Regions from separate parts of the Neobacillus sp. BF23-41 genome, predicted to be linked through region 1. Evidence: riboswitches for the same ligand, from Rfam matches in the RefSeq annotation. Region 1 holds a riboswitch; each other region holds the start of a gene.
The links. A riboswitch is a leader RNA that binds a small molecule or an ion and turns the genes downstream of it on or off. The one in region 1 is predicted to bind thiamine pyrophosphate.
Positions count from the first base shown of each region.

Region 2: linked by a shared signal. The riboswitch ahead of thiM (hydroxyethylthiazole kinase) and the one ahead of AB7942_RS27700 (ABC transporter substrate-binding protein) in region 1 are both predicted to bind thiamine pyrophosphate.
Region 3: linked by a shared signal. The riboswitch ahead of tenA (thiaminase II) and the one ahead of AB7942_RS27700 (ABC transporter substrate-binding protein) in region 1 are both predicted to bind thiamine pyrophosphate.
Region 4: linked by a shared signal. The riboswitch ahead of thiC (phosphomethylpyrimidine synthase ThiC) and the one ahead of AB7942_RS27700 (ABC transporter substrate-binding protein) in region 1 are both predicted to bind thiamine pyrophosphate.

Region 1 is NZ_JBGBPR010000037.1:18,218-20,424, reverse strand. Features, by position in the region: gene AB7942_RS27705 (thiamine-binding protein) at 1-122, opposite strand, end outside; gene AB7942_RS27700 (ABC transporter substrate-binding protein) at 136-1,131, opposite strand; TPP riboswitch at 1,279-1,388, opposite strand; gene eat (ethanolamine permease) at 1,708-2,207, opposite strand, start outside.
Region 2 is NZ_JBGBPR010000011.1:85,009-87,215, reverse strand. Features, by position in the region: gene dcuS (DcuS/MalK family sensor histidine kinase) at 1-958, shown strand, start outside; TPP riboswitch at 1,037-1,146, shown strand; gene thiM (hydroxyethylthiazole kinase) at 1,228-2,040, shown strand; gene thiD (bifunctional hydroxymethylpyrimidine kinase/phosphomethylpyrimidine kinase) at 2,056-2,207, shown strand, end outside.
Region 3 is NZ_JBGBPR010000032.1:31,033-33,239, reverse strand. Features, by position in the region: gene AB7942_RS26755 (benzoate/H(+) symporter BenE family transporter) at 1-366, shown strand, start outside; TPP riboswitch at 877-980, shown strand; gene tenA (thiaminase II) at 1,092-1,778, shown strand; gene AB7942_RS26745 (ECF transporter S component) at 1,775-2,207, shown strand, end outside.
Region 4 is NZ_JBGBPR010000007.1:151,491-153,697, reverse strand. Features, by position in the region: gene AB7942_RS13410 (Ger(x)C family spore germination protein) at 1-775, shown strand, start outside; TPP riboswitch at 949-1,063, shown strand; gene thiC (phosphomethylpyrimidine synthase ThiC) at 1,206-2,207, shown strand, end outside.

The DNA of each region.
Region 1 (2,207 bases):
TGTACCTCATATTTCACACCAGATTCAGCAATGACTTTAATGGCTTCATCAACGTATGGAATGACGTCTTCTCCATCCTTTGTTTTCGGTATGATTTGAATGCTGATTAATGAATTCGCCATGTTTTTCTACCCCCTAGTGTTTTGGTAAAAATTCATTTGTAAATGCTTTTTTCGCATCTAATTTCTTGTCAAGAAGCTTATTATCATACATCCATTGGGCATAATTTTCCCAAACCTCTTGCTTTTGAATTCCCCATTCCTTTGCATCATCCTGATATTTTGGAGACAACCATTCTTGACTCTTCTTTACAAGCTTTGGATCTAAATCCGGTGCTGCTTTAATCAGGATATCTGCAGCTTGATCAGGGTTTTTAATGGCAAATTCATACCCCTTGGCAGCGGCATTTACGAACGCCTTAACCGTTTCAGGGTTCTCTTCGATCATTTTTTCGTTTGTTTCTAAAACAGGTGTATAGTAGTCCAGTTTGTCAGAGTAATCTGTTAAGTAAACCATATTAATTTTTTCATTACGAAGGTCTGCTTCTACTCCAGTCCATCCATAGTAAATCCAAGCGAAATCGATGTCTCGTTTCACAGCCGTAAAAAAGTCCGTATCCCCCATGTTCACGATTTTCACCTTATTAGTATCGGCGTTTTCCTTTTTCATTAAAGAAGTGATGACAGATTTTTCGACTGGCGAGCCCCATCCACCGTATGTTTTTCCTTCAAAATCCTTCGGAGATTGAATCTTTTTGCCAACAGGTGAAGCGAATCCTGATGTATTGTGCTGAATCACTGCAGCGATCGATACGAGCGGCACCCCTTGTATACGTGCCTGAGTAATCGCTTCTTGGTAGCCAACACCAAATTGCGACTTGCCAGAAGCTACTAGTTGGTCAGCACCGGTCTCACCTGGCATGATAATATCCACATCCAAGCCTTCTTTTTTAAAGAATCCTTTTTGTTTTGCAACATATAATCCAGTATGATTGGTATTTGGCGTCCAATCCAGTACAATCGAGACCTTTTTAAGCGGTTGTTTTTTTCCTTTTGCGTTTTCTGTTTCTTTTTTGCTGCTACATCCAGTCATTAGAAAGACTGATAGGACTAGTACTAGCCATTTCTTCATGTTGAATCCTCCATATGTAAAAATAATATCTAAAGTGAAACAAAATAAATAGGCTGAAACCTCAGTGTTGGTTAGAAGGCAAAAACTTGCTTAAACAAAATAAAGCACCCAGGCAAAGAAACCTGAGTGCATATCAGCAAACAATTAATTGTTTAAGAATATGTTCCCTCCGCCGGTATCAACCAGATCAGGTTCCAAGGGTCATCGTCTCACGGACTAAATCTCAACCGGCATCACCGGTTCCCCCACATTACATCGTATTCCACTTCATATCCTACTATTATATCAGTCAAGGCAGACAATGCCAACTGCTTTTATCTATTTATGCTTGTTAACAAATACTTCCTATCATGAAACATCCAGTTCTCATCTTCTGTTGGCACGTAAACAGAGGTTAATTCACCTGCACGAAATAACTTTGCTAGTTAACCTACGGTGTTACGAGTAAGGAGCTAGTTTCGTTCATGATAACTTATACGAACAGGGGCATTATTTGAGGATCCGTCTGTATCCAATCATTTCAACGAATACAAAAAAGATGCCCCGCCCCAATGGAACATCTTTTTCAATTGAACGTTATCCTATTTTCTCATCTGTCCCTGTTTCTCCAGAAGTCACATCCTCAATTGAAACAAACTCCTCCGACATTGGACGAAGTTTCTTGGATCCTACTAAGAAATAGTAGACAATCGCCACACCAAAAATCGTCAGAATCACACCCGCCAAAGGCAGCTCCACTCCAAACAAAGGAAGAGTTGTCGTTAACACGCTGTATTTTACCACGCAGAAGAAAGAGAAAACACCCAATACTAATGCAATCGCCGGTACAACAGGGTAGCTCACCTTAAATGGTCTTTCCAAATTCGGCTCCTTTTTACGCAGCACAAACAACGAAACCATACTTAAGCAGTACATCGTAATCGCACCAAAAACGGATAGGATAATCAACGCATTTGCAAAGTTTGCTGATCCTGCTGCGATCACTCCAATCGCTCCTGGAACAATCAAGCCCCAATGCGGCACCCCGCGTTTCGAAAGATTAGACAAAAACTTAGGCAGGTATCCTGCACGAGCCA
Region 2 (2,207 bases), on a different contig from region 1:
TGAGGAACGTAGTGCGATGCTTCAATCCACCAAGGAAGGAATTTTGGCAGTTGACCAGGATGCGTTTACCACTCTCGTAAATAATGAGGGGATCCGACTTCTTCAAAAGGCTGGCATTCATGGGTCCTTTTTAGGAAGAAAAGTGGATGACTACATGCCAAATTCAATGCTATCTTCCGTTCTAGAAACAGGGGAATCTCAATTAGACCAAGAACAAGAAATCAATCATATTACCATTTTAACCAATCGGGTTCCGGTTGTTGTCAAAGGAAAGATTGTCGGTGCGATTGCTACCTTCCGAGAAAAAACCGAAATCAAGCAATTAGCTGAACAATTAACTGGTGTAAAGCTATACGCGGAAGCACTGAGAACCCAATCACATGAATTCATGAATAAACTGCATGTAATATCAGGTTTAATTCATATAAAAGACTATCAAATGGTCTCGTCATACATTACCAAAATTGTCGATCACCAACAAACTGAGGTAGAATTTGTTATTAGTCGTTTTAAAGATCCTGTTTTAGCAGGTTTTATTGTAGGAAAACTTAGCTTTGCTAGGGAAAATGGCTGTGAATTAATCATTGATGGGGAAGGAAGTCTACCTGAACCACAACAGCAGGAAATAACGCATGAAGTGGTTACGATCCTAGGGAATTTAATCGATAATGCACTAGATGCTGTTGCGGACCGTCCAAATAAAAAAGTTACCTTAAGGTTTGACTATTACGATGATGTCCTTGCCTTAGAGGTTCATGATACAGGTAAAGGAATCGATGAGGATGTAAGAAATCGATTATTTATCAAAGGATATTCTACCAAGGGTGAAAACCGCGGAATCGGTTTATCATTAGTGCAGCGAAGCTTGGAAAAATTAAATGGACAGATAGAAATTCTTTCCCAAAAAGATAAAGGGACAACATTTATTGTTACTTTCCCTTATAAAAGCAAACAATAATAATGTTATGTTAACTGATATTTTTTCCTTTACATTCTAGTGCCATAGGAATATTATGTAGTTAGTTAAATAAAGTATTAGATCTACTAGGGGTGCCCTGTAAACAGGCTGAGAGAAAATGGAGAAATTTTCAACCCTTCGGACCTGATCTGGGTAATACCAGCGTAGGAAAGTAGCCAAGTGAATGTTAATTATTTCTTTGACTAACTAACCAGGTCCATTATTGGATCTGGTTTTTTTATTTTAAAAAAAGAAACGGGGAAATTGAGATGGAAAAAAATAGTTTGTATGAAACGTTGGAAGAAGTTAGAAAGGTTAACCCACTGGTACATAATATTACCAATGTGGTCGTTACGAATTTTACGGCAAATGGGCTTCTTGCCCTTGGTGCCTCACCGGTCATGGCATATGCAGCCGAGGAAGTAGCAGATATGGCCAAGATTGCAAGTTCATTAGTATTGAACATTGGAACATTAAACCCACAGACAGTAGATTCGATGATTATTGCCGGAAAAGCGGCCAATGAATCCGGTGTTCCCGTCATATTTGACCCGGTTGGTGCAGGGGCTACCCGCTATCGAACCGAAACCGCGCAAAGAATTATGAACGAGGTAAATGTCTCTGTGATTAGAGGAAACGCAGCCGAAATTGCCAATGTGGTTGGTGAAAAGTGGGAAATTAAGGGCGTCGATGCTGGGGATGCAAAAGGAAATATCATTGAACTAGCTATTACTTCAGCACAAAAATTGAATGGTCTTGTCGTCATCACTGGAAAAGAGGATGTCGTTTCGGATGGGAAAACAACCTATGTCGTGTCAAATGGACATCCAATTTTAACGAAGGTGACAGGCACTGGCTGTTTATTAACCTCTGTGATTGGAGCGTTTGCAGGAGTGGAGAAGGACCTGCTTCAAGCTTCAGTGGCTGCTTTAACGTATTATGGAATCGCAGCAGAGAAGGCAGCGGCAAAAACAGTTGAAATGGGACCTGGAAGTTTCCAAATCGAATTTTTAAACCAATTAGCTTTAGTTGCTACCGATGATATCATTTCACATGCTTCTTTTAAAAAGTTTAATCGATAACTGGAGGTAATTTGAATGAAAAAAGCATTAACAATCGCTGGTTCTGATAGCGGCGGTGGAGCAGGAATTCAAGCGGATTTAAAGACATTTCAGGAATTAGATGTTTTCGGGATGTCGGCATTAACTGCAGTAACGGCACAAAATACTTTAGGAGTCCATGCTGTCTA
Region 3 (2,207 bases), on a different contig from region 1:
CAAAGTGCGAATATTGCTGGCATGATGACCGCCATCTGTTCTAGTTCGGATGCAGGGGTAAAATCAAAGAGGTATATGGCAGCGGTGGTATCGGGGGTTTTGACATTATTGTTTGGAGTATTCGCTTGGAAAATTGTTCCGTTTATCCAATCGTTACCCCACGCGTTTGTGTCGATGCTAGCAGGATTTGCGTTAATCAGCGTCCTTCTTTCTAGTTTGCAGCTGGGTTTCTCCGAAAATAAATATCGCTTAAGTGCCCTATTTGCGTTCCTCATCGCGTTATCCAATGTATCATTTTTCCATATTAGTGCACCGGTATGGGGTCTGGTTGTTGGAGCGATTATTGCAAAGACGGTGGAAGCGTAATGTGCCTGTCACGCCCCGAAATTTGTCGTAGATTAATAGGTTGTTAGAGGGGAGAAGTGTTCGCGCACTTCTCCTTTTTTTGCCGCAATCTAATTTCACTATCGGAAGATTAGCCGCTGTTCATATTATGGGTATGGGCACATGTTCTAGTTCAGCGGCTAAACATGGTTCCTTTTTAAAAGAGTTATTTATTGAGGAGAGACTAGCTGTTGTGTTTTCGCAAATAAAAGCCTTACTTTCGCAGGATTACATAATTTCGAACTCTTATTATATATTTTACGAAACTTATTCCATAATTTTGGATTCTTACTACATATTTTACGAAACCTATTACATAATTTCGCGCACTTACTACATATTTTACAAGTCTTACGACATTTGCTGGATAATAATGGGAAATATCTTCGAGTTTCAGTGCATCTATAATCCATTTGGTCTATTTTTATAATTAAGATTTTAATTGATTGACAACATTAACCAGCGAGTGTAGAGTGAAGGTTAAATTAATAGGAAGACCACTAGGGGAGCCTTTTTATGGCTGAGACGAGAGTTATCTTGGACCCTTTGAACCTGATCTAGTTCATACTAGCGTAGGAAAGTGGAGTTCGTGTATGGATAGATATAATTATTCAGCCGCTCCATTTTTGGGGCGGTTTTTTCGTTTTTAACATTAAGTTGATCCCAATAGAGTCTTCCCATTAAAACCAATAAGGGGGCAAAATTTTATGAGTTTTTCAGCAGAATTAAGAAAAGAAGCAGATCCTATTTTCGAGGCGATTTTTGAACATCCTTTTGTGCAAGGGATAGCTAATGGGGAATTACAAAAGGAACAATTGATTCATTATGTTAAACAGGACTTTGAATATTTGAATTCGTTTATTCGCATCTATGGAATAGCGGTTTCCAAGTGTGAGAATCGTGAAGATATGGATATGTTTAATACGCAGATTTCTTTTATCTTAAACAGTGAAATCCATCCTCATAATAACTTTTGTCAAGTAGCAGGTGTTCCTTACGAGGTATTACATGGATATCCGTTATCTCCCTCGTCCCTTCATTACACGCGTCATATGCTTACCGTTGCGCACGAAGGTACATTAGGGGAAATTCTAGCTGTGCTATTACCATGTCCGTGGACGTATTGGGAAATTGGGAAAAAATTATTAACGGAGGTTAATCCAGATCCTTCTCATCCTTTTTATGATTGGATCAGTTTTTATGGAAATCGTACCGATTCGATTACCACGAAATTTTGTGCCCGTCTTGATGAGTGGGCAATGACAGCAACCGAGAGAGAGAAGGAGAAGATGAAGGAACATTTCTTAATCAGTTGTCAGCTGGAATATATGTTTTGGGATATGGCTTATAAACTCGAAGAATGGCCTGTGAAAATGGAGGTAGTGAAACGATGACTTGGAAGATGAAAGAAGTCGTTCTTGCTGTGATTCTAGCGGTCGCATGTGGAGTAATCTATTTAGGATGGTCGACGCTTTGGATTCCCATTTCAGCTCTTGTCGGGCCGGTGGGCGCAGGTTTTATGTTTGGAATTTGGGTGATTGCTAGTCCAATCGTAGCGTATATTATCCGAAAACCAGGAGCAGCGCTTATTGCAGAGGTTGCAGCGGCGGCAGTGGAGTTATTAACCGGAAGTCATTTTGGTTTGTCGGCCCTTTTAGTAGGTGTCTTTCAAGGGATTGGTGCGGAAATCGCATTCGCAATATTCGGATATAAACGTTACAACCTATTTACTTTAATGCTATCGGGGGCTTTTGCAGCGCTTGGAAGCATGATTTATAACTTAATTGCCAACGGTTTAGGTTATTACTCGAAGGAAGTATTTT
Region 4 (2,207 bases), on a different contig from region 1:
ATATCTTCGGGATAATGATTTTAGACCAAGCTGCCTTATGTTTATTAGTAAAGGGAGAGCTACCAATACCCTAGTATCAAAGAAAGCAGGAGAAGTTCCAGCATTTCGTCTGTTTGGAATGGTAGATAATGCCTATCGAACGACAAGAATTTTGCCTCCTATCTCGATTATTAAATTAGACGGTAAGCTACAATCAGGATCCAGTTTTCTTTTGCAAAATGTGATCTCGGCTAATGGAGAAGTGAAATTTGCAGGAGCTGCCGTGATAAAAGGAAAGACAAAAAAACTGCGTGGTTTTTTAAATGAAGAGGAATTAGAGGGGATAACATGGATAACAGGCAAGGGGAAAGGCGGTGTGGTGAAAAGTTTTGATAAACAGACGAGTGGGCTAATTGTATATGAGCTTGAGTCTATGAAAAGTAAAATCACCTCTCATGTTAAGGGAAACAATATCTCTTTTGATGTAAACATCGAATCAGAAGGGCGATTATCTGAGAATTGGGTGGTTTCAGGTAACTCTTTTGATAATACATTTCTAAAAAGGGCAGAAGAATCCACCGAAAAAGAAGTAAAACGATTGGTTGTTCATACAATTAAAAAAACGCAAAAGGAATATCGAGTAGACGTTGCTGGCTTTGGAAACCGTTTAAGAATTGAGCATCCGAAAGTATGGGAAAAAGTCAAAAAAGATTGGGATCAAACATTCAGTGAGGTTCCAATTTACTACAACGTAAAAATAACAATGAAAGATTATGGAGCGTCAGGTCACAAGTAAGACTTCTTTTTTTAGGGTACAAAAAAAGAATTATTCTTCTTAAAACCCAAGCAAGAAGATATCTAACCTTTCTCTCTATCCTAGACATACTATCTAAAACGACTATATCACTTTAAATAATATTATGTATTTCATTTTTACCGATACTCATATATAATGTAACTTAATTGAATATAAATAACTAGGGGTGCCCAATAAGTTGGGCTGAGAAAGAAACACGATGAAGTTTCTTGACTCTTGGGACCTGATCTGGATCATACCAGCGTGGGGAAGTTAGAATTGACAAACTTTACTGCACCTATACTTCTGCATACATATTAGCCGGGTCCAACCATTTATGGGCCCGGCTTTTTGATGTACTTTTATACGCTTTTCCACTTGTTATGTTCTTTATCTCGTCCTTTATATTCAAAAAAAGGAGAGATATATTATGTCAACGACTTCATTAAACGAACAAAACATTTCCATCATGTCTAGTTTTCCAGGAAGTAAAAAAGTATATGTAACAGGTTCGAGATCCGATATTAAAGTACCAATGCGTGAAATTGAGTTAAGCCCGACAACAGGTACGTTTGGTGAAGAGGAAAACCTTCCAGTACGCGTGTATGATACAAGCGGTCCTTATACGGATCTAAATTATTCTGTAGACATTTCAAAAGGTCTTCCTGCTATTCGAAGCACATGGATTCATGAACGATCAGATGTTGAAGAATATGAAGGTCGAGAAATTAAGCCTGTAGATAATGGGTATAAGGAAGAAAATGATCCTCGTGCCAATCATAACGTGTTTCCAGGTTTGAAGCGCAAACCATTACGTGCAATAAAAGGGAAAAATGTCACACAGCTTCATTATGCAAAAAAGGGAATTATTACTCCTGAAATGGAATTTATCGCAATAAGGGAAAATATGAAACCTGAATTTGTACGTGAAGAAGTTGCAAAAGGTCGAGCGATTATTCCTTCTAATATCAATCATCCAGAGTCAGAACCTATGATAATAGGACGTAATTTTCATGTTAAAATTAACGCGAATATTGGTAACTCTGCTGTTTCATCATCCATCGAACAAGAGGTTGAAAAAATGACTTGGGCGACACGCTGGGGTGCTGATAATATTATGGATCTATCAACAGGTAAAAACATTCATAAAACAAGAGAATGGATTATTCGAAACTCAGCTGTTCCTGTCGGCACCGTCCCCATTTATCAAGCACTTGAAAAAGTAAATGGTGTTGCTGAAGATCTTACATGGGAGGTTTACCGTGATACCTTGATCGAACAAGCGGAGCAAGGTGTTGATTACTTCACAATTCATGCTGGTGTTCTTTTACGATATGTTCCATTAACGGCAAAACGGTTAACAGGTATTGTATCCCGCGGTGGATCAATCATGGCACAATGGTGTTTACACCACCATAAAGAAAGTTTTTTA